DNA from 2 places in the Geobacillus sp. CX412 genome. Region 2 is predicted to be linked to the other one. Evidence: predicted binding sites of a transcription regulator. Region 2 holds the regulator's gene; the other holds the start of a gene.

Region 1 (16,868 bases), 1.5 Mb from region 2:
TTTTAAAAAGTGTCCCTACTCTAGGACTCGTAAGCCCTGCTTCAATCCTTCCAATTGTGGATTTTGGAACTCCAATACGATCTGCAAGTTCCTGTTGAGACATATTCAGCTGCTTCCGTCTTGTTTTGATCTGTGCAGCTATCGTTCCTTCTAATTGAAGTTTTTGAACATGCAGCTCACCTCGAATAGCTGCATATTTCTAAAAAAATCACTCATTCTTTTTTCCTCCCAGTTGATTAATAAAGGCAAGGATCAAAAGCGCAATAACTTTCATATGCTGATTCGGCAGGCTCAATATCCTCTCGTCTTATCGCTCCGTTATACTGCACTGCTTGTCGAAATAATGAAGCAGTATGACTTTTGAATTTTGAACCAGTATTACAGTTGCAAACTTATCCGCTTGTCCTCCCGAATGGTCACTTGAACATCTTTATCTTTAGTTATGATGTCGTTTATTTCTTAATGAAGAAACCTCATTTACCTGTGTTAAAGCCAATGATAAAATGAATCCGACTCTAAAATTCATTTTAAAGATTTCATGATTGACAACAGAATTAAAAGAAAATCTCTATTTTCCTCTCTTCTACCCATTTGGCGAAATTTGCATTTTTAATTTCTGTATGGAATGACTGTCCATCTAACGAATAAATGACCTTCCTTGACTCGTTTCGACCGCTACTCTGCACAAAAGCATAGATTTCTTCTGAGCTTAATTCCGTATTCTTAATGGATAATTGTAGAATACAGTCATAAGACAGCAGGATGTATTGCTCTTTAAACATCAAAAAATCATCGACACCTAATATTCGAAATAAACTTTCGTTATTTACAAAAGTATTATACATCGTATATACACCTTTGCCGTCATCACTACATATATAGGCAGGACCGTAGTACTGATGAACAAGCAATAATGAGAAAAAACAAATAAAGCGCTCTCCTGCATTATTTCCGTTATGTAAAATGATTTGTCTCAATTTCGGAAGATCCGAAAAAGAGGATAATTCACATCGTTCCAGATTATTAATAATATCTCTATTTACTCTGAAAGCTTCCAAAGCTAGTTGTTTCATCGCATCAAATATGTATTGCTTTTTCGTCATTCCTTTTTCTAATAATTGATAAATGGTTTCCATCGATATAATGTATAGCTGTTTCTTCGCCGATAATTGTTTGAAAAGCTCAAAGTAATAATCATTATACCGTTCCTTTGTGGGTATATTCCTAAAAGACTCTTCTAACACTGCATCAGGAATAAGAAAAACCGGGGACTGATGAAACGCCTGCAGCAAAAGCGGCAAATTTGATATTTGTTTTCTTAATTTCGTTAAAATCATATTATCTAACATATAAAATGTTTGGTGTTCGTTTAGTGACTGGTACAATTGCTCCGTATTATCTGAAATAAACGGACGAACCGATTCTAAAACAGGAGAATCGAGGACCTTCATCCTTTAGTCCCCCTTTGATCACGCACTGACGCCAACACTTGTTCATATAGCTTATCATAAGATTTTTTAATCGATTGAAGATCCTCCTCATACATCAATCCTTTCGCTTTTTCATATAATTCATCAAACCCGCTGATATTTATCGTATAACTAGGCTCGAAAAATGATTTGTCTATATCATGAGGAATACGATTTCTATAATCATAGTCCAATGCGCTTTTCGCTTCATCAATCGTGATCAATTCGTTTTGAGCAAGTTTCACAACTAACGCTTTATACGGGATCTGGAAGATACTGATTAATCGCATAATTTTTTCTGGGAGAGATTGTTTCGTATGAGCAGTTTCTAAAAATTGAAAGCTTCTTTCTAACACAAAGTCATTAATTAAAAATTCAGAAGCGAAGAGATTAGGAAGCCGCTCTTTTTCATCATAAATATGATCAATCATGATAAAATTTTGGTCAGGGTTCTTCAATTTCTCTCTGTCAAAAAAGAAATGATAAAACTCGTGCGCCCACATGAAATTTTCATATATTCTCGGCTGTGCGGTATTAATATGGACATAATAATCACCGTTATAGTAATACACAAGCCCACCATAGTCAGCATTTTGAATCGGAAACTGCAATACATTTGCATGCTCGTAAAGATAAGTTTTTATAAAATCAAGCGGCTTTACATGAGCAAGAGGATCTCCGAGGGAGTAAATACGGTCCATTGCCTTTTTAATTTTCGGCAAATGTGTTTTGTTATGCTCTAGAATCATTTCAAGATTATCTTTTGTAATCAATGGACTGCCCCCTTGGATTTTCCGAATTGTGACTGATTTTAAAACATCGATCAGTTCAACAAATTCGCTAAAAAGATGCATACCCTTTTTTAATTCTTCGTCCACTGTACCGTGAAACGAAAGTGCCACATAATTCATAAATGAATCAGATCGGCTACGGTCAAACGTTTTTTCTTTGAATTCCATATCTGCCTTGTAAAAAAAGAACGGATCTTTAATGCGGAATAGCTTATTGATCTTTGCAACATACTCCTCCACATTTCCTTCGCCTTTTAAGAAATTATAATAAGCTGTCTTCTTAATACCAGTGCGTTCCATCACCCATGAATGTTTAATACCTTTACTTTCTATATATTTTTTGACATTCTGACCCACAATTTTGTTTGTATTTACCATACGCTTCACCTCCGTATCTACAATAAATTATAAATAAGAATGTATTGATTTTCTATATATTTTCCTCAAAAAACGGAATATATGATTATTTTATGCAAAAAATTATTAAAAAGTTCTTGATCAAACTTATTTTTTCCTTAAAAAGAGGAATGTATTGCTATATGTTGCCTCCTTCCCTTATAACTTTTTAGCTAAGAGGTCAGGGGGGTTCTTCCTAATTGCACAAAAATAAAAAATCGTTATCTTCATTAGCTTTTCGAGTATTCTAAAACTAAAATAACTTCTTCTTTATATTCCTTTTTTCAAATTTTTGTATCACAAGCTTCACCAGCAACCTTTTCATAAAAATAATGGTTCATCATCAAATTTTGTGATTTAGTGACAAAAAAGAGAAAGCACTGACGAGATCCTGGCAATAATGTTAGCGGTGAAATAAACATTAGGGAGGTCTCGTAAGTGCTTTCTATACCACTAGGATTGCCAGAATTTAAAGTGATTAAACAAGAACTTCTTTCCTATGGTTATGCGATTCATGTAGAGAAAACAGAGACACAGGAACGTTGCCCTCATTGTGGGTTTGCCACTTGTACCATGTGGTTCAAAAAGTGACACAAGCCTTGGAGCAAGCGAGAAAGGAATTTTCTCCATTGAAAAAGGCTCGATATCTTCTCTTAAAAGGCTGTGAAAAGCTTCGTAAGGACCAACGGCTTCGATTAGACGATATCTTGGAGGAGTATCCGGTACTTTCCATTGCTTATTATCTGAAAGAGTTGTTTCGGGATTTTTACCGAACCGATGGATATAACGAAGCAAAGGAACGCTTGGAAGAATGGATTAAGTTAGCCAAACAGAGCCCTTTTGCTTCTTTTCAGGAAGCAGCCAACACGCTTGAAAGGTGGAAGTGTGCCCATATACGAATGCCCGAATTGAGGGGACGAATCACAAGATCAAAAACATCAAACGCCGGGCATATGGCTATCGAAATCTAGAATGGTTTCGTTTGCGTGTATTTCTGGAGTGTACAGGGAACACTACAGGTAGTCAGGCTGCCTAAGCACTCCCTTCTTCCGCTATCGGTATGATAGTTGGTAGAATGGAACCCGTCAAGGAAAGCACTTGACTGTTTCCATTCTACCAACTTCGTGGTCTGTATGCGGAAGAAGGATCCTGACTGATGAACCTATTTCATCCAGCTAACATGTTTCTAGGATTGAGTAGAAATCACAGAAAATGGTGAAGACCCACAAATAATGAGTACAAAATAGCAATCTTTTAAATATTGTACTCCTCATCCTCCGCCATTTTAACCAAATTTTTTCGATAAAAAGGCTATCTCTTATGTATTTACTTTTGTTCTTCTATGCTTTTAAGAATTAGTAGCTTGATTTCGTCTAACAGTGGATCAGAGTAAAGACCTTTAATTTCTTCTAACCTCTTGGTTTTCTCGTTCCAAATGGCAAACGAGTTAAAAAACCATTCTCCTTTCGATAAAAGAGGTCTTTTTAAGAGAATAAGAGAAGTGTATGTGAAAGGGAAGGAATGAAAGGAGGCCTTAACTTCCATGAATTGATACAAAGTTTTCTTTATTTCAATAAAAATACGTTCTAACTCCACTCCATCGATCATGTGAGATCACCTCATGATTTATTCGTTTCACCGCTTTCTGCTGTTCCCATCACATAGTGTTTGCTACTTCTAAGAAACCATCGACTTTTTCTGTTTCGACACTAAATTCGGACAACAATTCCGCTATCTCTTTTACTCGATACAGAGAATGCTTTCTGTCCCCCTTCCCTGACCCGTTTTCCCCCTCTTTTTCAATTATTCACTATAACGTCTAGAAAATCCTTCCACTGAACATCCTATAAATAGAAAAAAATCAAGCAAGATCTTTAGCATCATCAGCGGATTCCTTGTTGTCGTAGTCATATTCTGTTTAGAATACTCTCACTACAAATATAGATACAAAACTTTTCATTTTAGTTAGAGCATGTATCTAATACAATTATTTAAAAATGAAAATGATTAAGAATTAGACTTGGCAAATCACTTCGCGCGATGATCACTACTATCAATTTGCCGGATGAGATGATTAAATAATTATAGATGTGGCAAAAACATGCTAAAACCAACCAATCGATCCGGCAGCATTAATAAAATTAAGTATAGAGGTGTATTCAAATGGATGTTTTGCCAAGAATTAATGCCTAAACCAAGCAATGCATCGAAGACTTCCATAACCTTATAAAAAAACAAGAGCATTTAATCGAACAATTAAATCAGTTAATAAAAGAAAAAGAAGAACACACGATACCTCTAGCGGCAACCGTTAGAAAATTAATCGAACACGGTCTAAGCCGGGATGAAATTCTAGATATAACGAATATTTCATCAGAAGAATTTGATCGCATCTTATCTGAAAATAAACACTACCAACTACCATACATTTATTTAAACGATGAGGAATCGAAAGAATTTGAGAGACTGCTTGAGGATATTCATCAGTCAAAGGATATATATGAACTAATCGATGCAGAAAAAGAAAGAGAAAGGATCAAGTTCATCCATGGCGTCTTGCTTCGATATCAGAAGGAGATGGATCTATTATCCCCACAAGAAAACGAAGATAGCGGCGAAAAGATAATGAAATACTTGGAAAGAGCGGTTAAAAACGAACAGGCCAAAAGTGCTTACTATTCATTGGTTCGTATCTTTGGAAACGAAATAAAACGGAAAAGAGAAGAGGTTTTGATTAAAGTCTCAGATGACTAGATATCATTCATTTCAGGGTAAAGCCATTGTCGCTTTGCCTTTTTTCTTTTTAAAAAAGCAGGAAAAAGAAAAGCCCCGCAGAGATTTCTCTCCGCGGAGCTTGTCGTAATACTTCAGAGAGTGATAAACACCTAGTTTATTCGTCTTTATTAGTTACAGTTACTGTAATATAGTCAGATACTCCATCTTTAATTGCTACTAAACGGAATTTAGCACCGTCTTTTGTAACAGCAGTATCGTTTTGAGTATCAGTGATAGTAATCACACCTCTAACTGGGTCAACATCTACAGTATCATCTGCAACTTTTGAAATACCATCAACAGCAACAATTGTAAATTTCACATCAGCTTCGTCAACTGCTTTTGTACCACCAAATTGGTCTGTTAACCATGTATAAATTTTTGCTCCACCTAAGTTTGCATATTCAGTTTTATCAGTAATAGTGATTTCTGTAACGTCTTTTGCATTTTTATTGGATGTAGTATCGTCTTTAAATGCAATAGAAACAGCTTTTGGTGCATCTTTAGAGATAGTTACATCTTTAGTCAATGTTTTTACAGTATCGTCAGCATTGATTGTAATAGACAATGTAGCTGTAACATCTTTGTCTGTTGCTGCTACTTCATCAGTAGCTACATAATATTTTCCGTCAGAAGCTTTTGCTACAATTACTTCTGGATTATTAGAAGAAACTGAGATAATTGCAGATGTTGGTACTACATATTCGGCACCATTTGCATCTTTAGCAATTACTTTTACTTCTTTTGCATATCCAGCATCTTTAGCCGCATCCATTTCATCAGTAGTTACATCATCATCATTATTATTATCTACATCTGCGGCTTTATATAGAACTGGAATGTCAGCGACTGAATATGTTACTTTTGTAGAATCGTTTTGAGCAATTGTGATTGTGTAAGATTTTTCAGCAATTGCCACTCCATCTTTCTTCAATGTAGCTTTAATTGTTGCAGTACCTGCTTTTACTGCTTTAATATCTACTGATGCATCATTAATAGCGTCACCTGTCTCTGTTGAAACAATTTGTAACACGTTAGAGTCACTTGTTGAATATTCAACAGTATATCCACTTACACCTGTACTATATGTTGTACCATACTGGTCTTTAACATCAAACTCTAGAGTTTGTGTAGCACCAGTTAACATATTTGTTGTAACTGTAGTGTCTTTCTTAGTATCAATTACAGTTGGTACTGCAGCATCGCTAGCAGTTACAGTTAAAGATGCTTTTTGACCTGTTGAGTTTACAGTAATTGTTACTGTAGCACTATTCCCTTTAGTAGCTCCTGCTTTTGGAGTAATTTTTAATTTACCTTGGTTATCACCAGCAGCAGTTTCAATTGTTACTGAATCAACCACAGTATTGTTGTCAAATGAGAATGTATAATCGCTTGTTTTTAAATTTTTTGGCTCAATTTTGTTACCATATTTATCTGTAACAGTTAAATCAACATAAATAGGGTTTGTAGAGCCAGCTGCAAATTGTACGTTTGTTTTGCCTAATGTCACAGCATATGGAGCGCCAGCATCTTCATTAACAGTAATTGTTACTTTAGAAGTCTGACCAGTTGCTGGAGTTAATACCGTTAATGTAACTGTACCAGCTTTTTTGAATTTAGCAATCTTAATTTTATTATTAGCATCGATTGAAATATCTGCTGTATCTAAAATACTAGAATCAGATGAGAAGAATTGTACAGCACCAGATTCTAAATCAGCTGCAGTTAACTTATACTCTTCTCCTAAAGTATTAGTAGCAGTATAAGTTAATTCTACATTCGTAGTACCAGACGGAGTAAACATTGTTTTTCCTTCTGGAAGTACTGCTTGACCAAGAGTTACTGAGCCAACTGTAGCTTGTGGAACTACTTCTAAAGTTTTTGTTGCAGTTAAACCGTTATATACAACTGTTACTAAAACTTTATCTCCAACTTTTTCATTAGAAGCATCTAATTGATACTGACCAGCTACGCGGCTTACAGCATTCCCTGCTGTTTGGTTATACGCAGTAATAGTAACATTAGCTGGAGATACTGTAGCTTCCTCGCCATATTGGTTAATAAATTTAATATTTAATGGCGCTGTAGAAGATTTTTGAAGTTTTTCATTTGCAATTAATAGATACAACTTTTTCTGCTTCAACTTTTACAGTTTGAGAAGCATTTTGTAATCCTTCAATGCCAGAAACTGTTACAGTATATTCTGCTTCAATGAAGTTTCCTGCAGTTTTCTCAAGAACTGCTTCAGTTTTAGCTTCATTCCAAGTTACTTTTACATCTTCAGTAACTGTACCGCGCTTAACTTCAAATTTAGCTTTTGTAGTGTCAATTGGTTTGTTAAATGTAACTTTAATTTTATTAACGTTAATCGCACTTACCGAAACTACTTGTGGTGCTACATTAACATTTGCCGCTCTATATACGAATTGCGCAAAGTCACCGCGAGTGATGTTTTGGTATGCACCGAAGCTTGTTTCTGTTTTACCTTTTGTTACTTCGTATTTATAAAGCGCTTTTACGTATGGTGCCCATGTATCGTTTACATCAGTGAATGGAAGTTTTACATCGTCAGCTTTTAAGTTGTAAGCGTTCGCGATGATTTTTGCCATTTCAACGCGAGTTAATTTGTCGTATGCACCAAATTTGCCAGGTGCTTTACCGTTTAATACGCCAGCTTCTACAAGCGCGTTAACGTATTTTGCACGGTCTTTTGGCACATCTGTGAAGCCTGCGTCTTTTGCGTTGTCAACGTCTAGTTTTAATACTCTTGCAAGAATAACTGCCGCATCTAGACGAGTGATTTCATCGTAAACGCCGAATTTTGTTTCTGTTTTACCTTTTGTTGCACCAGTTGATACTAAGAAATCGATCGCATCTTTATATTGCGGCGCAACATCTGTGAAGCTTGCTGCAGATACTACAGGAGCTACCGCAGATGCTACCATGGCAGCTGTTGCAGTTGTCGCAACAAACTTGCGATAGGACTTAGGTTGATAAGCCATGAATAATTTCCTCCCCGTTTTGTGTATTTTTTATATTTTTATAATGAATCGAGGGTATCACAAATACCATCGATCAATTACCGAGATTAGGAGCTACAAAAACACTTCTGAGTCATTTCATAGTAAAAAAAGACACCCATCCCAGATAAGTATGTATGACGGCTTCATAGGAAAGATTCCATAAAATGACTCGTAACTATACAAACTCCCAAACTCAAGTACTATTCTATCAAAACCATAAGATTTTTCAACTATTTTTTACAAGATTCTCATCACATACGTTTTTTATGCAACAAATGTTTTATTTGGGTAACAAACTTTAATTTTCCATGATTGATATTATACAAATAAATAAAAAAATTGTAAATTACTTTACAAAAAAAGCATACAGGTTATTCCTGCATGCTTGCTGTTTTTTCACTATTTTGATACACAAAGGCGATCGCCAGTCCAGACACAAGCCAAAAGATCGTATTCAGCTGTGGGATGAAAATGAGATTGTTAGATAAGTTTTGCGCCATGAATGTAGCGCTCCCCGCAATCAAGCCAATGATAATGACTTTGCTCAACCGGTTGGCTGCGGAAAAATAAAGGCGGAGCAAGTACACGTAATAGATGATATAGATGATCAAGAATGCGGCTAGCCCAATAAATCCTGTTTCCGATCCAACCTTTAAATACGAGTTGTGCACGGAATACTGGTCATGCCCGATATACAGTTCTGGATATTTCGTGACATAGTCTTTGTATCTCACAAGATAATTTCCGATACCGACACCAAGGATCGGGTTTTCCTTCATCATCACCCATCCCGTTTTCCAAAGCGTGACACGGGAGACAACAGCGCGGCTCGTCGTCGCGTTATCTTCGACTTTCTCCTCTTCCTCCGGCTCTTGTGTAAAAAATCCTCCGTCTTCTCCTTGTGAATGATCGGCATCGGCGATATGACCTGGAAGGTTACGAATGAGAATCTTCTCCATTGCATACAGCGCCGAATACGTACGGGACTGAACATCCGGCATGAAGTAGACAACCGTAAGCAAGACAACAAAAGAAAGAAGTATATGCGGACGAACGGCATTTTTAATGAAATCTTTCGGAATGAGCAAGACCATCAATACGAAACCGCCGATCATCGCCACCCAAGCCGCACGCGTATAGGTGAGCACCAAGTTAATCACGTAAATGCCATACAGCGCGAACATCAATAGCTGCGCTTTTTTATCTTGAAATATACAACCGCTAATAACACTAAAGTCGGAATGACAAAATTAAGAAACGAAGCATAGTAGTTCGGATTCACAAGCGTCGAGTCCACGCGGCCTTTCGCTTCCTTTAGCGCGTACAGCCCTGCTGTGTTGAGGGAAATGCCGAAAATATATTGCACAATTCCGTAAACGCCGATGATCAAGACCGATAGTCCAAACACTTTGGCAAAGTCGATATATTGTTTGCGTGTAAAACGAACTTTCACGACAATGAGAAACAAGACAACGTACGAAAGATAGCGCGCAAGCTCCATGACGGCTGGAGCGAGGCTGACCGCTTGCGTTAAAGAAATAACCGCAATGATGAAAAATAACAGAAACGCCGCTGCAATCAGCTTGATGTTGAAATCATTCAACGTGATTCTTTTCTGCACATAATCGATGATAGCGGCAATCGTTAGCAGCGGAATCGCCACGACTTCCGCTGACAACGGCAAAGGGCCGATATACGTTTTATAAGAAACAAGCGGAACGAGAAACAGAGACAAAATCACAGCATAATAAGTAAACGGTTGTTGGAAACGCATCGCTTAAACTCCTTTTTGTTCACTTCATTTTACTTTTGATGATATTTCTCCAGCACATGTTGGTAAGTAGCGATTGTTTCTTCGTACAAGCGATCTAATGAAAAATGGGAAGAGGCGTATTCGTATAACGTCTGCCCCATTTGCTTTAATTGCTGCTTTTTTTCACGCGCTTCTTTGATTGCCTCAGTCAGCGCCGCACTGTCGCCGACAGGAACGATCCATCCCATCTCCTTAGAGGCAATGAGCTGTCTAACTCCGCCAACATCGGTGGAAATGACGGGAATACGTTCGTTGGCAGCTTCGAGCAGGGCTAACGGAAAGCTTTCGCTGTATGAAGCCATGAGCGCGACGTCGGAGAGGGAGTAAATCGCGGCGATATCGCGACGAAAGCCAAGAAACTTCACTCGATCTTCAATTTGCAGCTCCAACGCCTTTTCTTTTAACTCCTGCTCAAGTGGACCATCCCGACGACTAAAAGCTTAATGTCACGATACGGAAGCGATTGGAGCGCTTCAAATACGAGCGCATGACCTTTAATAGGATGCAATCTTGCGACCATGGCGATGACAAAATCGTCGGCGTTCACACCAACATCTGTTCGTTGCAGAAAATGGCTGGGAGATGTTTCGTTGAAGTCGATGCCGTTGTAAATCGTCTTGATCCGCTCTTTAGGAATTCCGAAAGCGGCGAGATTGTCTTTAAACCGCTCTGACACGGCAAAGAAATAATCGATTTTTTTTAGCGCCCATAAATTTAAGCGGGTAAAAAGGAACCCTTTTAATCCCGATTTCATAAAATCAAGACGCGGATCGCTATGAATCGTCGTCATCCACGGAATCCCGATTTTCCGCTTAATCAGCGCACCATATAAATTAGCTCTCGGGCCGTGTGTATGCAGCAAGTCGTAACGCCCGTTTTGGATTAATTCGACGAGTTTGCGCAATACCGATAAATCATAGCGGGACGATTGCGGAAGAAGGCGGACATCAATATGATGTTCCCGCGCTTCTTTCGCGAGCGGCCCTTCTTGAAACACCACGAGCGTTGCTGTCTCCTTCGGGAATTTAGATAAAAGCGTGACGACGTGTTTGCGCGATCCTCCCGTCTCCCCGCCGCTAATGACATGCAATACTTTCAAACGAATCTCCCCTTGCTGTTGGAATGAACTAGACTTCCTTGGCTTTTCCGACGATTTCATTGGCTCAAGCCGGTCATTCCGCCGATGGTTTTTCCCATAATACTTTCCATAAAAACTTTGGCAATGCAAGCTGCCGTTTGAACCGTTTCGGGTCTGTCACAAGACGGTAAAACCATTCTAATCCAAGATTGCGAAACAGTTTTGGCGCCCGTTTGACATGGCCGGCGAACACGTCAAAGCTTCCGCCGACGCCTTGCATCACTTTTACGTTCAAGTCGTTCATGTATGTTTTGATCCACAGCTCTTGCCGCGGGCTTCCGAGAGCCACAAATAAAATATCGGCATTCGACTCATTAATTTTTTGGACAAGCGAATCGTAATCGTTGACGTAGCCGTTGGAATAACCGACGATTTGCAATCCGGGATATTTTGCTTCGAGATTTTCCTTCGCTTTTTTAACGACTTCCTCTTTCGCGCCATATAAAAACACGCGATAGCCTTTCTTCGCGGAAAGCTCAATTAACCGCTCCATCATATCAATTCCTGTAACGCGTGAGGTGATGCGCCCGCCTTTTAGCTTTGATGCAAGCACCACCCCAATGCCGTCAGGGATTTGATACGTTGCCGAGTTAATGAGCTGTTTGACGTTTTCGTCTTTATTAGCGGCAATGAGCTTTTCTGGGTTAACGGCAACAATCGTTGATTTTTCTCCTGCCGCCATTCTTTTTTCAATATCGGCAAGAATTTCATCGTAATTTAGCGTGGAAACATACACGTCTAAATATTTTTCTTTCCCCATCACTAATCATACTCTCTTTTGCTGTTATTCTTGGATTGCTTTGACAGAGTGTAAATTTCCGATTTTATATACCGTTATGCTTTCATCGTCAAGATGCAAGCAGTTTTTCGTATCGAAAATTACTTTTGTTTTCATCGTTGCAAAATCTTCCGCTTTCATGTCTTTAAATTCGTTATGGTCAGCGAGAATGACAACTAAGTGCGCGCCGTCAACCGCTTCTTCCAATGTAGAAAGCGGGAAAGATACTTGCTCTTGTTTGACATGCGGATCGTACGCACGCACTTCGAAACGGCTGTGCTGCTTTAATAATTCGTATATTTTAATAGCCGGGCTTTCCCGAACGTCATCCGTGTTTCCTTTATACGTCAACCCGAAAATCGCCACTTTTGGCGACACAAGTTCTGCAGTCATACGCTGAATTTGTTCCACGACAAAATACGGCATGGAATTATTGATGTGCCGAGCCGTTTGGATTAACGGTGATTCTTCTTTCGCTTTTTCCACAATAAAATAAGGGTCAACAGCCAAACAGTGACCACCAACGCCAGGCCCCGGCAAATGAATGTTGACACGTGGATGTTTGTTCGCCAGCTCAATGACTTTATGCGCATCCACGCCAATCCGTTGCGAAATTTTGACAAGTTCATTGGCAAGTGCGATATTGACATCTCTAAACGTGTTTTCCATTAACTTCGACATTTCGGCGGTGACGGCTTCTGTTTCGATCACTTCCCCTTTGACGACTGCGCGGTATACGTCAGCCGCTTTTTTCGCTGCTTCTTTCGTGACACCACCGACAATTCTTGTATTTTCAATTAATTCAATTAAAATACGACCTGGTAATACACGTTCAGGGCAATGAGCTAAATAAATATCTTTTTCTGGATCTAACCCATGTTCGCGAATAATCGGCGCGACGACATCATCCATCGTGCGAGGCGGAATCGTTGATTCGACAATAACAGCATTTCCTTTTTCTAAATAAGGAAGAATCGATTTCGTCGCGTCAATGACATAATCGATATTTGCTGTATAGTCTTCGTGAATCGGTGTTGGAACGGCGATAATAAACACATCTGCTTTTTCTGGAACAAGTGAAGCTCTGAACTTGCCTTCTTGCACAACTTTTTTGAAAAGTTCAGGCAGCCCGTTTTCTTCGATATGTATCTCTCCTGTGTTCAACGCTTGTACGACTTTTTCGTTTACATCCACACCGACGACTTCAAAACCAGCATTCGCAAAAATCGCCGATGTCGGCAGTCCAATATATCCTAGTCCAATTACACATATTTTCTTCATCGCAAAAAACCTCTCTTTGGTTTGAAAATTGGCAAATGTACTTGCCACGCTTCATTATGCCCACTGCAAGCCATTTTTGTCAATCACGATATAGTATATCAAACTTCGACATATTTTGCATCATTGAATCTAGAAGAGGCAAATGCTACAATTAAGGTTGATTTTTGTGGCAAAATTCATGTGTATGTAAGAAAAAATGATATTTGATAGAGGGAGGAAACATTTCTTTGAAAATCGTTATCTCAGGTTTTTACGGTCTTGGAAACACTGGAGATGAAGCAATTCTGGAAGCAATTATCGACAATCTTCGCGCAGAATTGGACCATCCAGAAATTACCGTATTTTCTCTTTCTCCAGAAAAAACGGCAAAAACGCATAACGTGAAAAGTGTTTACCGCGGATGGCGGCATGATAATAGAAAAAAAATAAAAGCGTTACGAGAAGCGGATTTGCTCATTAGCGGCGGAGGAGGATTGCTGCAAGATACATATCCGACGAGATTTCTATTCGGACCTCTTCCTTATTATTTATTAATTGTCTTTCTTGCAAAGCTTTGTGGGACTAAAGTAATGTTTTTCTCGCAAGGCATCGGCCCTGTAAATACGACATGGGGAAAAATATTAATGAAAGTTTTCGCAAATATGGCTGACTTTATTACCGTACGTGACCAATATTCGAAAGAATTGCTGCATAAACTCGGAGTCACCAAACCAGAGACAGTCGTCACAGCGGATATTGTCTTTGCGTTTAAACATAAAGTGGATGATGCCTGCTTCCATAGCCTTCCGTTAAAAGGAGACGAAAAGCTCGTTGCTGTTTCTGTTCGGCCATGGTTTCACCATGAGGAATATTATTCACAGTTAGCGGAAGCGCTCGATCGCTTAATAGAGGAAGAAAATATTACCCCTGTCTTCGTGCCGATGGAAGGTCATCATGACGTGAGAGCCTCCAAACAAGTAATAGAAAAAATGAAGCGGAAAGACGCATGTCATCTTCTTGGTCCGGACTTTACGCCAAACCAATATTTGCACTTTATTAGCCGCTGCCGTATGACAATCGGCATGCGACTGCATTCACTCATTTTCTCCGCACTTACTGGGGTTCCGCACATCGGCATCAGCTATGATAAAAAAGTAGAAAGTTTATTGAAACGTTCGGGGATGTGGGAATATTCTTTCCGCTTAGGAGAAATCGATGTGGAACGATTGATTGCAAACACCAAATACGTACTCAGCCATCGCGATGAATTAAGCGAAATGGTGCAGAAAAATGCCGAATCAATGCGCAAGGACGCGATGGAAAACATCCGGTTGTTAAAGGAAAAATTTCTCGCACATTAATTCCCTTAAGGAGAAGGTGAAGGATGAAAATATTATTAGCTACCGTTTTCGATTATCCTCACGCTGGAGGATTATCGACACATGTTACAACATTAAAGGCAGGGTTGGAAGCAAGGGGACATGAAGTCGACGTTCTCTCATTCAGCGATATTAGTCCTGTAAGCCAAAATCTACTTGCGAAAGGGCCAAGCTTTATTTTGAACAAACTATCGAAAGGCAGTGGAATTATTTGGAGCCACCACGTCCGGCAAAAAATGCTTTATCGCTTGATCGAACAGCATAAATCGAAAGGATACGACATCATTAACGCTCAAGAAGTATTCGCAACGCTTGCGGCGGTAGAAACGGGGATTCCGACCGTCACGACCGTGCATGGATATATGACATACGAAGCAATTAGCCGCGGCTCTGTTTTGGAAGGAAGCCGGCAAGCCCATTATTTATTACAAAAGGAAGTTGAAGCCTATACAAAAACGAGGAAAATTGTTACGGTCGACCAGCGCATTAAAAATTATGTTTGGGAGAAAGCAGGCGTAGAGGCGACAGCGATTCGCAACTTTATTGACATTAATAGTTTTAAGCCAGATAAAGAAAATCGGCTCGCTTACCGCCGCAAACATGGCTTTGCCGAAGATACGAATATTATTTTCGTTCCAAGGCGCCTGACAAAGAAAAACGGCGTCATTTATCCTGTACTCGCGCTTCCACAAGTGCTCGAAAAATATCCGAATACGATGCTCGTCTATGCCGGCATGGGGGAAGCATTCCAAGAATTAAAATCACTGATCCATGAAAAAGGATTAGAAGAGAAAACAAAATTGCTAGGAGCGATTCCGCACGAAGCGATTAAAGAGTATTATGCGCTATCGGATATCGTCCTTGTGCCAAGCGTTCATTCAGCGGGCGTAGAGGAAGCGACATCCATTTCCGCTCTCGAAGCGATGGGATCTGGCTCCCCGCTCATCGCTTCCGCCGTCGGCGGTCTAAAAGAGATTGTCCGCCACGAACAAGACGGTCTCCTTGTCGAAGAGAAAAACGTCGATCAGCTTGCCCAAGCAATCATTTACTTGCTTGATCATCCGGAAATGGGACAAAAGTTCGCGAAAGAAGCAAGACGAAAAATTGAAGAAGAATATTCTCACTTGGCTGCAGCGAAAAAGTATGAAGAAATCTATGCAGCAGCGTTGCAGCAATAAAAATGCGGCTGTCTCGTAGCCCTTAGAGACAGCCTTTTTTCGATTTTTTAAAAGGAAGTGAGACAGATGTCATCATTAAAACGAACGGCGATTTGGATTACATTGCTTGCGCTGCTCGTCAAATTATCAGGGTTTCTTCGCGAAAGCATTATTGCCAAGCAGTTTGGAGCAAATGAATACACAGACGGATACTTATTGGCATTTTCGTTTATTACGCTCGTGCTGGCGGTGATTTCCGGCGGATTTAATAACGTGTTTCTTCCATTATATATACAGAAGAAAAAAAAGGATCCTGGAGCAGCAGAAAAAAACGCCAACGGCATTATGAATGCAACAGTGGCAATTTTTCTTATCGTTACGGTCATTGGTTATTTCTTCGCTCCTTCGTTCGTTCCAATTATTTTTGGCAATATGACGCCGATGACAGAAACAGTCGCTGTTAAGATTACCAAAATCTTTTTCCTATTTATGAGCGCTATCGCATTAAACGGAATTCTTGACTCGTATTTGCAAGGACGGCGCATTTTCGTACCATCGCAAATCTCGAAACTGCTCGCAACATTAATGGGAGCGGTGTTTGCCCTGCTTTTCTCGGATGTGTGGGGAATATACAGCCTTGCTTACGGGTTTGTGTTTGGCATTATATTAGGCATCGTGCTGATGTTTTTCTACTTGCAAAAAAGCGGCTATCGCTGGTCACCGACGTTTGCAGTGGACAAAGAATTTCGCCAAACATTTCTCGCCTTGCTTGTACCGTCGTTATTAAATTCGCTCGTCGGACAAATGAACATGTTTATCGATAAAATGTTCGCTTCCGGGACGATAGAAGGAGCGGTGACCTATTTAAACAACGCATCACTGTTAGTCA
Region 2 (16,868 bases):
GTAAACGGCGGCGCAATCGCGTTAGGCCATCCGTTAGGAGCGACCGGAGCGAAATTAATGACATCGCTTGTTTACGAACTCGAGCGGCGCAACGGCAAATATGGATTGCTGACGATTTGCATCGGTCACGGGATGGCTACCGCAACCATCATCGAACGGCTGTAACAAAAACCGGCGCTATCAATGCGCCGGTTCTTTTTAGTTTTTAGTACTGATCCGTGGATTGATTCCGCAATGAACGATGCGGAAGTTTCCAATTATACGTGTACGATAAAATTCTTAAAAGCGTGACAACAACAAACAATATATAAAGCTCGACGGGGGTGGAGGCAAGTTTTGTTCCGACCGCTACGCCGGCGACAATCGCCCATGCCGCGTAAATCTCCGAGCGGAGCACTAGCGGTTTTCTGCCGGCAAGGATGTCACGGATAATTCCGCCGCCGCTTCCCGTGAGCACCGCGGCAACAACCACCGCGCTTAACGGATGGTTCATTTTTACAGCATAAAGCGCTCCTTGAATGGCAAACGCCGAAAGGCCGAGCGCATCAAAAAAATTTCCCCACCGTTTCCAATGTACCAATGTTTTTTGGAAATAAATAAACGATGGTCATTGCCAATAACGCGATAAGAAACAACGTTCCTTGCTCCCATAACGCCGATACTGGCACGCCGATTAACAAATTGCGAATGGCGCCGCCGCCAAACGCGGTGACGATGCCAAGAATGTAAACGCCAAGTAAATCATACTCTTCTTCCATAGCGACAATCGCACCGCTAATCGCAAAGGCAATCGTGCCAATGATGCTTAACACTTCCCATGTCATAAGTGCATTCCTTTCATTCTCGTTGTACGGTAACATTGTACGGTGATATAAACGGAAAATCAATCCTTCAAACTACATTCGATATGATGACAAGCTGTATGCTCGTTATAATAGCGATTTGCGGCAAGATTTGTTATGATGGATGCAGGTTGAGTTACGCTGATGGAAAGAAGGTGCTGCATTGAACGAACGTGAAAAAGTGATTTTAGTCGGATGTCAACTTCCCCATATCGATGATGAACGGTTTTTTTATTCCATGGAAGAATTAGCGTCGCTAGTGCATACCGCAAACGGCGAAGTCATCATGACCGTTACGCAAAAGCGGGAAGCGATCCATCCAGCGACATATATCGGAAAAGGAAAAGTAGAAGAACTTGCTCACCTTGTCGAACAATTAGAGCCAGATGTCGTTATTTTTAATGATGAATTATCACCGAGTCAAAACCGCAACTTGTCAAGGCAGCTATCCGTACGCATTATTGACCGGACACAGCTTATTTTAGATATATTCGCGCAACGCGCACGTTCCAAAGAAGGAAAACTGCAAGTAGAGCTTGCGCAATTGCAATATTTATTGCCGCGTTTAAGCGGACAAGGAACGGAGTTGTCTCGCCTTGGCGGCGGGATCGGAACAAGAGGACCGGGGGAAACAAAGTTAGAAACGGACCGCCGGCATATTTATCGGCGCATCGATGAAATTAAAACACAATTGAAATTGGTTGCCGAGCATCGCGAGCGATACCGAGAACGCCGCAAAAAAAATCACGTTTTTCAAATTTCTCTTGTCGGTTATACGAACGCGGGAAAATCGACGCTGTTTAATCGCTTGACTGATGCGGATTCATTCGAAGAAAATTTATTGTTTGCCACCCTCGACCCGCTGACGAGAAAAATAACACTTCCAAGCGGCTATACCGCGCTCTTAACGGATACGGTCGGTTTTATTCAAGATTTGCCGACAACGTTAGTAGCGGCGTTTCGTTCCACGCTCGAGGAGGTAAAAGAAGCAGACTTAATTTTGCACATTGTTGATTCATCGAATCCAGATTATTACAATCATGAACAGACGGTTTACGAATTGCTTGATGAGCTGGGCGTCTCGGCCATTCCGATCGTTACCATCTACAACAAACGGGATATTGCCCATCGTAACTTTGTGCCAAGTACAAAAACAGATGCAATCATCATCAGCGCTTTTGACGCGCACGATTTACACAGGCTGCGGCAATTTATTGAAGAGACGATGATGAAGCAAATGGTTCATTATCATGTATCGATTCCGAGCAATGAGGGGAGACTGCTTGCTCAGTTAAAAGCGGAAACGATTTTACGTGAGTTGCATTATAATGAAGAAAGCGGTATGTATGAATGTAAAGGCTATATAATGCCAAAACATCCGTTATATGGACAATTGCAACAATATCAATAATAGAAAGGGTCATCATATGTTCACACAGTTACGACATGGAGAAAAAATCGCTGCACTTGTGAAAGAAATCGAAGCACAAATTGCACCAATCCACAATGAAATTGATGAACGGATCGATATCAATCAATATCGGGTATTAGAAAGTTTTCGGCGTCATAAAGTGAGTGACAGCCATTTCATTCCATCAACAGGGTATGGATATGATGACATCGGCCGCGATACGCTCGAACAAATATATGCGGACGTATTCGGAGCTGAAGCGGGGATTGTCCGTCCGCAAATTATTTCAGGAACACATGCGATTTCCATTGCTTTATTCGGCATTCTCAGGCCAGGTGATGAGCTGCTTTATATTACCGGAAACCCATATGATACGTTAGAAGAAATTGTTGGCATTCGCGGCCGTGGTGTCGGCTCATTAAAGGAATTTCATATTCATTATCAAAGCGTGCCGCTGACAACAGAAGGCCGCGTTGACTTTGATGCCGTCAAAAACGCGATTAATGAGCGGACAAAAATGATCGGCATTCAGCGTTCGAGAGGATATGCTACGCGGCCATCATTTACGATTGAAGAAATAAGCGAAATGATCTCGTTTGTAAAAGCGATCAAGCCGGATGTCGTTGTCTTCGTCGACAATTGTTATGGCGAATTTGTCGAAGAAAAAGAACCATGCCACGTCGGTGCAGACTTAATGGCGGGATCGCTGATTAAAAATCCCGGCGGAGGAATTGCGAAAACGGGAGGCTATATCGTTGGAAAAAAAGAATATGTGCAGGCATGCTCGTATCGCATGACCTCTCCGGGCATCGGCGCCGAAGCAGGTCCGACTTTATATAGCTTACATGAAATGTATCAAGGGTTTTTCTTAGCTCCTCATATCGTTGGCCAAGCGTTAAAAGGAGCGGTTTTTACAGCGGCGATGCTTGAGCGAATTGGTTTAAACACGCAGCCGTCTTGGGATGCGAAGCGGACGGATTTAGTTCAGTCAGTACAATTTGAGGATCCGGAACAAATGATCGCGTTTTGCCAAGCGATACAATTTTCCTCTCCGGTAAACGCACATTTTACTCCGTACCCAAGCTATATGCCCGGCTATGAAGACGACGTCATTATGGCGGCAGGAACGTTTATTCAAGGAGCGAGCATTGAATTAACTGCGGACGGTCCGATTCGGCCTCCATATGTTGCTTATGTACAAGGAGGATTAACGTACTCTCATGTGAAAATCGCTATTTGTACGGCGATTGATCAGTTAATGGAAAAACAATTACTTTCTTTGTAAGGAAATCTAACATTTCATTGACATGTATTCTAACGTGATGTAAAATAAATTATCATAAGCGAGGAGGAATTGGCATGAATAGCAACATTCGTCGTTCCATGCCATTGTTTCCGATTGGGATAGTGATGCAATTAACAGAATTGTCTGCTCGTCAAATCCGTTATTACGAGGAGCATGGCCTTGTTTCTCCAGCGCGTACAGAAGGGAATCGCCGTTTATTTTCACTAAACGATATCGATCGCCTTCTTGAAATTAAAGACCTGATTGATCAAGGAGTAAACTTGGCTGGCATCAAGCAAATTTTTGCAGCGCGACAATCGGATAAGAATAAAGAACAAACAGAAAAAGTGGAAAAAATGGAAAAAATGGTGAACCAAAGATTATCCGATGAGGAATTGCGTGAAATTTTGCGAACGGAACTCATGCAAGCAGGCCGATTTCATCGTGCATCACTACGCCAAGGAGATCTCGCTCGCTTCTTTCATTAATAATCGTTCTTCATAAAATTGGGAGCCGGGGAGGAGTTTAGAAATGGCAAAGTACACAAGAGAAGATATTATGCGCATCGTCAAAGAAGAAAACGTCAAGTATATCCGTCTGCAATTTACCGATATTCTTGGCACCGTCAAAAACGTAGAAATTCCAATCAGCCAGCTAGAAAAAGCACTAGACAACAAAATGATGTTCGACGGTTCATCGATCGAAGGATTTGTCCGTATCGAAGAATCGGATATGTACTTATATCCTGATTTAGATACGTTCGTTATTTTCCCGTGGACGGCGGGAAAAGGAAAAGTAGCCCGCTTTATTTGTGACATCTATAAGGCAGATGGTACTCCGTTTGAAGGGTGTCCACGCTATAACTTAAAGCGGATGTTAAAAGAGATGGAAGCGCTCGGATTTACCGCTTTCAATCTAGGTGCAGAGCCAGAATTCTTCCTGTTTAAACTCGATGAAAATGGGCGTCCCACCCTTGAATTGAACGACCAAGGCGGTTATTTTGACTTGGCGCCAACCGATTTAGGAGAAAACTGTCGTCGTGATATCGTTCTTGAATTAGAAGAAATGGGATTTGAAATTGAAGCTTCGCACCATGAAGTGGCGCCTGGCCAGCACGAAATTGACTTTAAATACGCCGATGCGGTAAAAGCGTGCGACGACATTCAAACATTTAAGCTTGTTGTCAAAACCATTGCACGCAAACACGGTCTTCATGCAACATTTATGCCGAAACCGATCTTCGGCATTAACGGTTCTGGAATGCACTGCAATTTATCTTTATTTAGAAATAATGAAAACGCGTTTTTCGATCCAAATGGCGACTTGCAATTAAGCGATACGGCGCGTCAATTTATTGCTGGTGTGCTGAAACATGCGCCAAACTTTACGGCGGTGACAAACCCAACGGTGAACTCATACAAACGTCTTGTTCCTGGATATGAAGCGCCATGTTATGTTGCATGGTCCGCTCGCAACCGCAGCCCGCTGATCCGTATTCCATCTTCACGTGGAATGAGCACGCGCATTGAGGTGCGCAACGTGGATCCATCGGCCAACCCTTATTTAGCAATGGCAGTATTGTTAGCAGCTGGACTAGACGGAATTAAAAACAAATTAACTCCTCCGGCTCCAGTGGACCGCAACATTTACGTGATGACAAAAGAAGAACGCCTAGAAGAAGGAATTGTTGACTTGCCAGCGACATTGGCGGAAGCGCTCGAAAACTTAAAATCGGACGAAGTAATCGTTCAAGCGCTCGGAAAACATTTATTCGAACATTTCGTCGAAGCGAAAGAAATCGAATGGGATATGTTCCGAACTGCTGTTCATCAATGGGAACGCGATCAATATATGGAACTCTATTAAAAGGCAAAAGGCTATCTCGCTTCATGATGCGAGATAGCCTTTGTTTGTATAAATGCTTAGTGAATGACGCGATAGACGCCGATTACTTTGCCGAGAATCGTACAATCGCGGACGATAATTGGTTCTAAATTAGAGTTTTCCGGCTGCAGGCGAATATGATCTTTCTCTTTAAAAAACCGCTTTACCGTCGCCTCATTGTCTTCTGTCATTGCCACAACGATATCTCCGTTATCCGCGGATTGCTGTTGGCGCACAATCACATAATCTCCATCTAAAATACCTGCTTCAATCATGCTGTCTCCCATCACTTCAAGCATAAAAACGTGATCTTCCGATGAAACGAGCCGTTTTGGCAGCGGAAAATAATCTTCAATGTTTTCAATGGCTGTAATCGGCTGACCGGCCGTCACTTTGCCAATGATCGGCACGGAGATGACATCGTCTGTTTGATTGGAAGCAGAAAAATCTGCATCCAAAATTTCAATGGCTCGCGGCTTTGTTGGATCGCGGCGAATATATCCTTTGCTTTCGAGACGTGCTAAATGCCCGTGTACGGTGGAGCTGGAAGCAAGTCCGACTGCTTCGCCGATTTCGCGGACAGAAGGAGGGTAGCCCTTTGTTTTTACTTCTTTTTTAATAAAATCCAAAATTTGCTGTTGCCGCTTTGATAGTTTCGTCATCCTACACACCTCTTACCACATCATTTGTTTACATTATAGCATGCAGGCATTAAAAAAACAAACATAAGTTCGAAATTTATATTGACACAAACAAATGTTCTTCATTATAATGAGGATAAAACCGAACAAATATTCTTAAGGGGTGGGATAACATGAAACGCATGTTTGTGCATTATATTATTTTTTCGGCGCTCTTATTGATGGTAATTGGGGGATTTTTATATGCGAACAAACCGCTCGAAAAAGACAAATATATGGAAATTACGGTCGCATCGGGAGACACGCTATGGAAGCTGGCAAAGGAATATGAAGAACAACATCAACTTTCGACAACGGAATTTATTAACTGGGTGATCGATGTCAATCATTTGTCAAGCCAGCGAATTGTTGCCGGTGAAAAAATCGTTATTCCTGTGTTAAAATCAAAAGAAAACAAATCGTTAGTCGTCAGCAAATAAAATCATGGAGTGGTTAAAGTGAAAGCGGTTATTTACTGTCGTGTCAGCACAGATAAAGGAGAGCAGGAGACATCGCTGGAACGCCAAAGAGAAGAACTGGAGCTTCTTGCAGAAAAGCACGGCTTTGAAGTAGTGAAAGTCATTATGGAACAAGCAAGCGGCTATGAAGTAGACAGAGACGGTGTGTTTGACTTGCTTTCCACATTGAAAGAGCAGCGGATTGATGCGCTTCTTATTCAAGATGAAACAAGATTGGGACGCGGCCATGCAAGAATCGCACTTCTCCACTGCATTCAAAAAGAGGGAGTAAAAATATATACGATCACCCATAACGGTGAAATGCAGCTATCAGAGGCGGATTCGATGGTATTAAACATTCTTAGCATTGTCGAAGAGTATCAGCGGAAAATACATAATTTAAAAATTAAGCGCGGAATGAGGCGGGCGATTGAGCAGGGGTACCGGCCTGAGCAAAATTTAAAGCACATTGGCGAAAATGCTGGGAGGGAGCGAATCGATCTCCCTGTTGAAGAAATCGTCCGCCTGCGCCATAACGGTTTGACGTTTGCGGAAATTGCTGCGACATTGCGCGGGTTTGGTTACGATGTTTCGAAAGCGACCGTTCACCGCCGCTATCGAGAATATGTGGACTCTCATTCATCGTCCATGTGAAAGCATCGTTAATAAACAATCTTTTTCGTTGCTTTTTTATATAAAGATGCATCTGTTCTTCGTTTGCGGCGGATCTTTTTGCATTCATGGATTTTAAACGTCTTATCAAAATATGCCCAAGCGTGCGATGAAGCAAGATAGTTGCGATTTCTATTTATGTCCTATAAGATGAGAGCGTAACAATACAATAATAGGTGGAGGCAAACATGTTATCAAAGCAAAAAATGGCACGAATTAACGAGTTGGCCAAAAAGGCGAAATCATCTGGTTTAACAAAGGAAGAAGCGCTTGAACAGCAGCAGCTTCGCCGCGAATACATCCAAGTGTTTCGCAAAGCGATGGAGGATATGTTGCATTCCGTAACGGTTATCGATCCCAATGGCAATGATGTGACACCAAAAAAATTAAAAGAAAGTCAAAAAAGCCGGTTGCATTAAAAGGCAAAAGAAAGCATCCTAAACATAAAGATGCTTTCTTTTATAAACTAAAGAAATAAGTTGTACATTTCCTTTCATTTTCTATATGATAGAATTGACACTACGTTGATGAAAGGATGAAAAACATGACGCACACAATCGAAGAATTAGCGATTACGACGATTCGAACATTGTCGATTGATGCCATCGAGAAAGCGAAATCGGGTCATCCAGGAATGCCGATGGGAGCGGCACCGATGGCATATACACTTTGGACGAAATTTATGAATCACAATCCAAGCAATCCGAAATGGTTTAACCGCGACAGATTCGTGTTATCCGCAGGGCATGGATCGATGCTGTTATACAGCCTGCTTCATTTAAGCGGTTACGATGTTTCCATGGAAGATATTAAACAATTCCGTCAATGGGGCAGCAAAACGCCAGGACATCCAGAATATGGTCATACACCAGGGGTAGAAGCAACGACTGGTCCGCTCGGCCAGGGGATTGCGATGGCCGTTGGTATGGCAATGGCAGAGCGCCATTTAGCAGCTACATATAACCGGGAAAATTTTGAAATTATAAACCACTATACGTATGCGATTTGCGGCGATGGCGACTTAATGGAAGGGGTTGCCTCTGAAGCAGCGTCATTAGCTGGACATTTAAAACTCGGCCGCCTTATCGTTCTTTATGACTCGAACGATATTTCGCTTGACGGAGAATTAAACCTTTCCTTTTCTGAAAATGTAGAACAGCGCTTTAAAGCGTACGGCTGGCAATATTTGCGCGTAGAAGATGGAAATAATATTGAGGAAATCGCTAAAGCCATTGAAGAAGCGAAAGCGGACACGACTCGTCCGACATTGATTGAAGTGAAAACGACCATTGGCTACGGTTCGCCAAATAAAGCTGGAACATCTAACGTACACGGCGCTCCGCTTGGGGCGGAAGAGTTAAAACTTACGAAAGAAGCGTATAAATGGACATTTGAAGAAGATTTTTACGTTCCGCAAGAAGTATATGATCACTTCCGTCAAGTAGTAAAAGAAGCGGGAGAGAAAAAAGAAGCGGAATGGAATGAACTATTTGCCCAATACGAAAAAGCGTATCCGGATTTGGCGAAACAATTGAAATTAGCGATGAACGGAGAACTTCCAGAAGGATGGGAAAAAGCTCTTCCGGTATATGAAGAAGGAAAAAGCCTGGCAACGCGCGCATCTTCTGGAGAAGTGCTAAACGCAATTGCTAAAGCGGTTCCGCAATTGATCGGCGGTTCAGCTGACCTTGCAAGTTCCAATAAAACATTAATTAAAGGCGCCGGAAACTTTACGCCAGAAAGCTATGAAGGGCGAAACATTTGGTTTGGCGTGCGTGAATTTGCGATGGGCGCAGCAATGAACGGAATGGCATTACATGGCGGTTTAAAAGTATTCGGCGGTACGTTCTTTGTTTTCTCTGATTATTTGCGTCCTGCCATCCGCCTCGCTGCATTAATGGGCTTGCCAGTGACGTACGTTCTTACGCATGACAGCATCGCTGTTGGCGAAGACGGGCCGACGCATGAGCCGATCGAGCATTTGCCATCGCTGCGCGCGATGCCGAATTTATCAGTCATTCGCCCGGCTGATGCGAATGAAACGGCGGCTGCATGGCGTTTAGCCGTAGAGTCAACCGATCAACCGACCGCATTAGTGTTAACGCGGCAAAATGTCCCAACATTGCCGAATACGGCAGAACGGGCATACGAAGGCGTGAAAAAAGGTGCTTATGTCCTATCTGAGGCGAAAAACGGCAATCCAGAAGCATTATTGCTTGCGTCTGGATCTGAGGTAAGCCTTGCGGTGAAAGCACAACAAGCATTAGCGGAAGAAGGCATTCACGTTTCTGTCATCAGCATGCCATCATGGGATCGTTTTGAAAAACAACCAGATGAGTATAAACAACAAGTGCTTCCACGTACAGTGAAAAAACGTTTAGCGATTGAAATGGCAGCTTCGCTCGGCTGGGAGCGTTATGTCGGTGATGAAGGCGATATTTTAGCGATCGACCGCTTCGGAGCTTCCGCACCAGGAGAAAAAATCATGGAAGAGTACGGATTTACAGTAGAAAATGTGGTCAAACGAGTAAAAGCATTGCTTGACAAATAACAAGAAAAAGCTGTCTTCGCCTTTTTTGGTGAAGACAGCTTTTGTTATGTGAAAAATCGACAATGTTAGCAAAAAAATTTTCCGTTAATAGACATATTTTTCCCTTTTGTTTTCTTATAATAGAAATAAACGAATAGAAGGAACGGGGGATGGGAAATGGTACGCTATTGGATTTATTTGCTAAATGAAGAAGTGGCAAGCTATTATCGCGATCGTACGGAAAAGATTGTCGGGCTATTGCGTGAGCATCAATGCGCAAAAGCGCCGTTGAAAAGCATTTGCCGAAAACAAGTCGAATTTATTACCGAACGGTTATCGTTTTCCCGATTGGAATTAGGATTGAAACAATATTTTGCCGGCAGCGTCGGCAAAAATTTAGAGCGAAATATGTTTATATTGAAAAATGAAATCGGGGATGAAGCGTTGCTTATCGTGCAAAAGCGCCGCCTGCTTCTCGTCACCGACAGTTCATCGATCGCTGACGACATTTGCCGCGCGCTTGCGCAAATTTCCCCTTCTTTTTTAGCGGTCGGCGCCGATTTTGACGACTATGGTTGGCTGACTCCGTTGATGGACGGAAGAAAATTTGCGTAAATAAAAGATTTTTGTAAGGAAATATTGTATAATACCACATGGTTTAGTACACTGTTAGATAGACAACATGAAGGAGGAAGTAATAGTATGTGGACAACGATTCTCGTTGGTGTTCTAGCGCTTATTGCAGGAACAGCGCTAGGATTTTTCATTGCCCGTAAAACGATGATGAACTATTTAAAGAAAAACCCGCCAATTAATGAACAAATGATTCGGATGATGATGATGCAAATGGGGATGACACCATCCCAGAAAAAAATTAATCAAATGATGAAAATGATGAACAATCAGCTAAAATAAACACGGACAGGCACTCGGAACGGAGTGTCTTTTTATTTTAAATAAACTTCCAAAATTTTTTTATTTTTGCTACAATAATATAGCGCATTTTACGTGACGATGGGAGAGGTTCGATGACGGTATTTCGTGATTTATTTTGGTTTTTTCGTCAGGAGAAAAAAGCATATATAACAGGAATTATTGTACTTTTGATCGTTGCTTTTTTCGAAACGATTCCGCCGAGAGTCATCGGAATTATGATTGATCATATAAAAGAAGGAACGATTACAAAAGCAATTCTCATTCGCTGGATGGTTACTTTGCTTGTTGTTGCCATCGTCCTATATGTATTGCGTTATTGGTGGCGCATTTTAATTTTTGGTTCGGCTGTGAAGTTATCGCGGCAGCTTCGCAATGAGCTGTATGCCCATTTTACGAAAATGTCGCCGTCTTTTTACCAACGGAAACGTATCGGTGATTTAATGGCACATGCGACAAACGATTTACAAGCAATTCAACAAACAGCTGGAATCGGGATATTGACGCTTGTCGATTCATTGGCGTTAGGCAGTTTCGTGCTGGCGACGATGGCATTTACGATAAGTTGGAAATTAACGATCATTAGCTTATTGCCGATGCCGATTATGGCGATTGCGACAAGCCGCTATGGCACGCTTCTGCATCAGCGGTTTTTAAAGGCGCAGGAAGCATTTTCTTCCTTAAACGATAAAGTACAAGAAAGCATAAGTGGAATTCGTGTAATCAAAGCGTTTGGCTATGAGCAAGACGACATTGAATCATTTCGCAAGCAGTCGGAAGATGTCGTTTCGAAAAACATGGCGGTTGCGAGAATCGATGCTCTATTTGACCCGACAATTTCATTGATCGTTGGCATTTCGTTTTTCTTAGCCGTTACGTTCGGCGCAAAAATGGTCCTTGCCGGTGAATTAACCATCGGCAAACTCGTATCGTTTACGACGTATCTCGGTTTGTTAATTTGGCCGATGTTGGCGTTTGGTTGGCTGTTTAACATTGTCGAGCGCGGGCGGGCATCGTATGACCGTGTCCGTGCGCTGCTTGACGAGAAAGAGGAAATTCAAGAGGCGGAAAATGCGATTGCTACCCCTCCAACAGGGGATATTGTTTACGATATTCAACAATTTACGTATCCGAATGAAGAAAAACCTGTTTTACGGAATATTCGCTTTCACTTACGGCGTGGTCAGACGCTTGGCATCGTCGGAAAGACAGGAGCGGGAAAGACGACGCTGCTTAAGCTATTGATTCGCGAGTTTGATCAATACGATGGGGAAATTCGTTTCGGAGATCACGAAATTAGCGAATATACGTTACATGCGCTTCGTTCGTCGATTGGCTATGTACCGCAAGACCATTTTTTGTTTTCTGCTACGGTGCGGGAAAATATTGCGTTTGCCTGCCCGGAAGCGAGTGAAGAAGATGTGATAAAAGCGGCAAAATTAGCGAATATTCACGAGGATATCGAACAGTTTGCCGACGGCTATGAAACGATTGTTGGGGAAAGAGGAGTTTCGCTTTCCGGCGGACAAAAGCAGCGCATTTCGATCGCTCGTGCTTTACTTTTAAATCCGGAAGTGCTTATTTTAGATGATTCGTTATCAGCGGTGGATGCTAAAACGGAAGAGCGGATTTTGACAGCTTTAAAAGAAAATCGCGGTGGAAAAACGACGATTATTACCGCACATCGGCTTAGCGCGATTCAGCACGCTGATTTAATTCTTGTGTTAGAAGAAGGGTGCATCGCGCAAATGGGAACACACGAAGAACTAATGAGAGAAGGCGGCTGGTACCGCAATATGTATGAACGGCAGCAGCTTGAGTCATTAGTGGAACAGGGAGGGCAAGTATGGAAAATAAATCGTTAACACCAAAAGAACAACGGCAAGTTTTATGGAGATTGTTATCGTACATGAAATTATACAAACAAGATACCATGCTTGCCTTTATATTGCTTGTGCTGGCAACGGCCGGAGAACTCATCGGACCGTATTTAGTGAAAATATTTATCGACGATTATTTAACACCGCAGCGCCTTGATTTTGAGCCACTATTTTGGCTTTCGGCAGCATATATCGGTGTTTTGCTCCTTAAAACGATCATTTCCTACTTTCAACTCGTTAAATTTCAAGAACTGGCGTTAAAGGTTATCCAGGCGCTAAGGATGGACGTGTTTACGAAAGTGCACGAGCTTGGGATGCGCTATTTTGATCAGACGCCAGGCGGAAGCATTGTGTCACGCGTGACGAACGATACGGAAGCGATCAAAGACATGTTTGTTAGTGTACTTGCCGCTTTTATTCAAAATGGCGTATTTGTGATTGGCGTATTTATTGCGATGTTTGCGTTAAACGTACAACTAGCCGTATATTGTTTATTTATCTTGCCGGTTATTATTTGGATTATGAAATTGTATCGTCATTACAGCTCGATTTTTTATAAAGACATGCGTGAACGTCTCAGCGAATTAAATGCGAAACTAAACGAATCGTTGCAAGGGATGGCAGTTATTCAAGTGTTTCGCCAGCAAAAACGGCTTCGCGAAGAATTCTCGCAAATTAACGACAAACATTACGCCGCAGGCATGAAAAATATTAAAATCGACGGTTTGTTATTGCGTCCTGCGATCGATTTCGTTTACATCGTATCGATTATGGTTGTTCTTAGCTTTTTTGGAATTTCCGCGATGGAAAGCCCGGTGGAGATCGGGGTGTTGTATGCGTTTGTCAACTATTTGGAGCGTTTTTTTGAACCAGTGACGCAAATGATGATGCGTTTTCCCTATATCAGCAGGCAATCGTTTCCGCTTCACGCGTATTTGCACTTCTTGATCATGAAGAGTTGGCGCCGAAGAACGCGGAAAAATCGAAAGCATCGATTACAGAAGGTAAGATTGAGTTTCGCGATGTTAGTTTTTCGTATGACGGAAAACGGGATGTGCTCAAGCATATTTCGTTTGCCGCCAAACCAGGTGAGACCGTTGCGCTTGTTGGCCATACCGGCAGCGGAAAAAGCTCGATTATTAATTTGTTAATGGGGTTTTACGAATTTGACCGCGGTGATATTCTCATTGACGGTGTATCGATTCGCGATTACACGAAGGAAGAGCTCCGTAAAAATATCGGCCTCGTTTTACAAGATCCATTTTTGTTTTATGGAACCATTAAAGACAACATTCGCATGTACAACCAATCTTTAACGGATGAACAGGTGAAAAGCGCTGCTCGTTTCGTGCAGGCGGACTCATTTATTGAAAAACTTCCGGACAAATACGATCACCAAGTAGTAGAAAGAGGATCTACTTTTTCTAGTGGGCAGCGGCAGTTAATTTCGTTTGCCCGAACCATTGCGGCAAATCCAAAAATACTCGTATTGGATGAAGCGACTGCCAATATCGATACAGAAACAGAAGAAGCGATCCAAGAAGCGCTCGCAAAAATGCGGAAAGGTCGAACGACGATTGCGATTGCCCACCGTCTTTCCACGATTCAAGATGCTGACCAAATTCTCGTCCTTCATCGCGGGGAAATTGTGGAGAGGGGAACACATCAAGAGTTGCTAGCACAAAAAGGGTTATATTATAAAATGTATTTATTGCAAAACGGACTAATAGATGTCGAAGAATATGCGTAAAAAAGCGCTTCTCACGCTATGGACGAGGAGCGCTTTTTTGCTTATAGTTTTGTTTGTTATACGTGTTTAAAAGTGAATCAAGCTCCCGGCTCACTTGAATCGTCACGGTTGAGTTCAATCCATTTTTTGCGACTGCTTCAATCAATTCCATCCGCTTTTTTTCAATTAAAATTAAAATGTCTTTGTTCGGCACAGAGGAACAAGTCCTTTCTTTTAAAATTTTTACAGGTGTATTGTATACTATTTTACCAATAAATTCAAAAGAGCAAAATTGAAAAAGAAAAAAGCATGGTTGTTCATAGGTTACTAATAATGATATTTTTGCTACAATAAAAATAAAAAATCAAGTAGGAGTTGAAAAAAATGGCCGATGTCAATCTATTTTTAGCATTTGGTGCCGGCTTTTTATCGTTTATTTCTCCGTGTTGTCTGCCTTTATACCCGGCGTTTTTATCGTATATCACCGGCATATCGGTGAGTGAGCTGAAGACGGAGAACGCGTTGATGCAGCGGCGAAGTTTATTGCATACATTATTTTTCTTGCTCGGTTTTTCTCTTATATTCATTTCGATTGGATTCGGAACGTCGCTTATTGGGAAATGGTTTAGTGAATACCAAGATTTTATACGGCAAATCGGTGCGCTTCTCATTATTATTTTTGGCCTTGTGATTGTCGGAATATGGAACCCGGCTTTTTTAATGAAAGATCGTCGTTTTTCGTTTCAAGAGCGGCCTTCTGGCTACATCGGCTCGATCATCATTGGCATGGCTTTTGCGGCTGGTTGGACTCCGTGCACTGGCCCGATTTTGGTGTCGGTCATTGCACTGGCGGCGACAAACCCAAGTTCTGGAATGCTATATATGCTTGCTTATTCGTTGGGGTTTGCCGTTCCGTTTTTTATTCTTTCGTTTTTTATCGGAAAGCTGCAATGGATCCGTCGCCACAGTGAAAAAATGATGAAAATCGGCGGTTATGTGATGATTGCAATGGGTGTTGTTCTCTTTTTTGACTGGATGACAAAAATTATTACGTATACGACAAGTATTTTTGGAGGATTCACCGGCTTTTAAATTAGTTTGTTATTAAGGGGAGTAAAGGAGTCATGGCAAAAATTCTCATTGTTGATGATGCAAAATTTATGAGAATGACGTTATCCACCATTTTGAAAAAAGCGAACCATGAAATTATTGGAGAAGCGGAAAACGGGAAAGAGGCAGTGGAACTGTATCAGAGATTAAAACCGGATATCGTCATGATGGATATTACGATGCCTGTGATGAATGGGATCGAAGCTGTGCGTGCGATCAAACAAGAAGATGCAAATGCGAAAATTATTATGTGTTCAGCAATGGGGCAGCGGCGCATGGTTGTAGAGGCGATCGAAGCAGGAGCGGCTGATTTTATTGTGAAGCCGTTTGAAGAAAGCCGCGTGATCGAAGCGGTGGAGCGTTTATTATAAGCAATATGCATATGCAAGATTTGTTGCTTTTTGTTATAATATATTATCATACACTTGAATGAAGAGGATGATGTGTTTGGCTATCGTAAGTTCGATCGTTGCAGTATTCATGGCATTGCTCGTTTTGTTTGTGAGGATGAAAGCATCGAATAAACCGACAAACGCCAAAAAAATTATTTTACCTCCAATATTTATGAGCACAGGGGCTTTGATGTTTATCGACCCAGTATTTCGCGTAACGAAAGGAGAACTGATTGAGGCGGTTGTTTTAGGAGCATTTTTTTCCATCTTCTTAATTAAAACGTCGAAATTTGAAATCATAAATGGAAAAATTTACTTAAAGCGTTCGAAAGCGTTTATCTTCATTTTAGTCGGTTTGATTGTCATTCGTCTTGGCTTAAAAACATACTTAGGAAGAACCATTGACTATCGCCAATTAAGCGGGATGTTTTATTTGCTTGCTTTTTCAATGATTGTGCCGTGGCGTGTTGCAATGTATATTACGTATAAAAAATTAGAGCGGCGTTTAAAACACCAACCGCCCATTTTAATAACATAAAATAAGAGAAAAAAGCGGGAGATGCGTCCCGCTTTTTTCTTGCAATCAGCTTATTTGCTTTGCAGCAAATGTTCATAAGGAGCGATATTAATTTGTTTTTCTTTTAATGTTTTTATTAAAAATTTATGGTCGCGTTTTGGGGTTGCTATAATGTAACCGCGAATAATTAAATCTTTTGTAATTCGAGAAGCGTTTTCTTGAAGCGCGAGTTCCCCGATTTTTCCAGCAATTTTTTGCCGAGCGACATCGCGAAACAATTCAGGAACCGGTTTTACTAATTCCTCTAAAAGCGCCTTTTCTTCTTCTCCCCATAAATGCCGTGTCTGCTCAATATAATATTCCTGCCAATCTAGTTCCGATTTCCCATCTTCTTTTGGCAGCCGTTTTAAAAATTTGCGAAACATAAAAAAACCACCGATCGACATGGTGACAAGCAAAAAAACGCTCCAAAACAATATAAACCAAAGAAACCAACCTTTTAGCATCATTCCCACCTCAACGAATTCCAATCTATCAACCATTAT

The links. Region 2 encodes LexA, which represses DNA repair genes until DNA is damaged. Its sites were predicted from a motif close to CGAACATATGTTCG; they were not measured.
Region 1: the regulator LexA is predicted to act here: its motif matches at 2,404-2,417, upstream of NXM86_RS01400 (ImmA/IrrE family metallo-endopeptidase).

What each region holds. Positions count from the first base shown of each region.
Region 1 covers NZ_CP103461.1:276,581-293,448, reverse strand. Annotated here, with positions in the region: gene NXM86_RS01410 (helix-turn-helix transcriptional regulator) at 1-103, opposite strand, end outside; gene NXM86_RS01405 (hypothetical protein) at 555-1,451, opposite strand; gene NXM86_RS01400 (ImmA/IrrE family metallo-endopeptidase) at 1,448-2,242, opposite strand; gene NXM86_RS01395 (hypothetical protein) at 3,095-3,247, shown strand; partial or broken gene NXM86_RS01390 (ISL3 family transposase) at 3,226-3,692, shown strand; gene NXM86_RS01385 (hypothetical protein) at 3,983-4,264, opposite strand; gene NXM86_RS01380 (Ig-like domain-containing protein) at 5,547-7,559, opposite strand; gene NXM86_RS01375 (S-layer homology domain-containing protein) at 7,537-8,433, opposite strand; gene NXM86_RS01370 (O-antigen ligase family protein) at 8,826-9,638, opposite strand; gene NXM86_RS01365 (hypothetical protein) at 9,638-10,228, opposite strand; partial or broken gene NXM86_RS01360 (glycosyltransferase family 4 protein) at 10,258-11,366, opposite strand; gene NXM86_RS01355 (WecB/TagA/CpsF family glycosyltransferase) at 11,440-12,165, opposite strand; gene NXM86_RS01350 (nucleotide sugar dehydrogenase) at 12,190-13,464, opposite strand; gene csaB (polysaccharide pyruvyl transferase CsaB) at 13,692-14,804, shown strand; gene NXM86_RS01340 (glycosyltransferase family 4 protein) at 14,828-16,000, shown strand; gene murJ (murein biosynthesis integral membrane protein MurJ) at 16,067-16,868, shown strand, end outside.
Region 2 covers NZ_CP103461.1:2,234,151-2,251,018, reverse strand. Annotated here, with positions in the region: gene NXM86_RS11730 (thiolase family protein) at 1-165, shown strand, start outside; partial or broken gene NXM86_RS11725 (trimeric intracellular cation channel family protein) at 206-824, opposite strand; gene hflX (GTPase HflX) at 1,006-2,253, shown strand; gene NXM86_RS11715 (methionine gamma-lyase family protein) at 2,270-3,538, shown strand; gene NXM86_RS11710 (MerR family transcriptional regulator) at 3,613-4,026, shown strand; gene glnA (type I glutamate--ammonia ligase) at 4,070-5,404, shown strand; gene lexA (transcriptional repressor LexA) at 5,461-6,084, opposite strand; gene yneA (cell division suppressor protein YneA) at 6,237-6,542, shown strand; gene NXM86_RS11690 (YneB family resolvase-like protein) at 6,561-7,214, shown strand; gene NXM86_RS11685 (DUF896 domain-containing protein) at 7,421-7,651, shown strand; gene tkt (transketolase) at 7,777-9,783, shown strand; gene sirA (sporulation inhibitor of replication protein SirA) at 9,940-10,377, shown strand; gene NXM86_RS11670 (YneF family protein) at 10,465-10,677, shown strand; gene NXM86_RS11665 (ABC transporter transmembrane domain-containing protein) at 10,791-12,560, shown strand; partial or broken gene NXM86_RS11660 (ABC transporter ATP-binding protein) at 12,542-14,325, shown strand; gene NXM86_RS11655 (aspartyl-phosphate phosphatase Spo0E family protein) at 14,342-14,518, opposite strand; gene NXM86_RS11650 (cytochrome c biogenesis CcdA family protein) at 14,689-15,396, shown strand; gene NXM86_RS11645 (response regulator) at 15,429-15,785, shown strand; gene NXM86_RS11640 (CcdC family protein) at 15,856-16,344, shown strand; gene NXM86_RS11635 (DUF2621 domain-containing protein) at 16,395-16,829, opposite strand.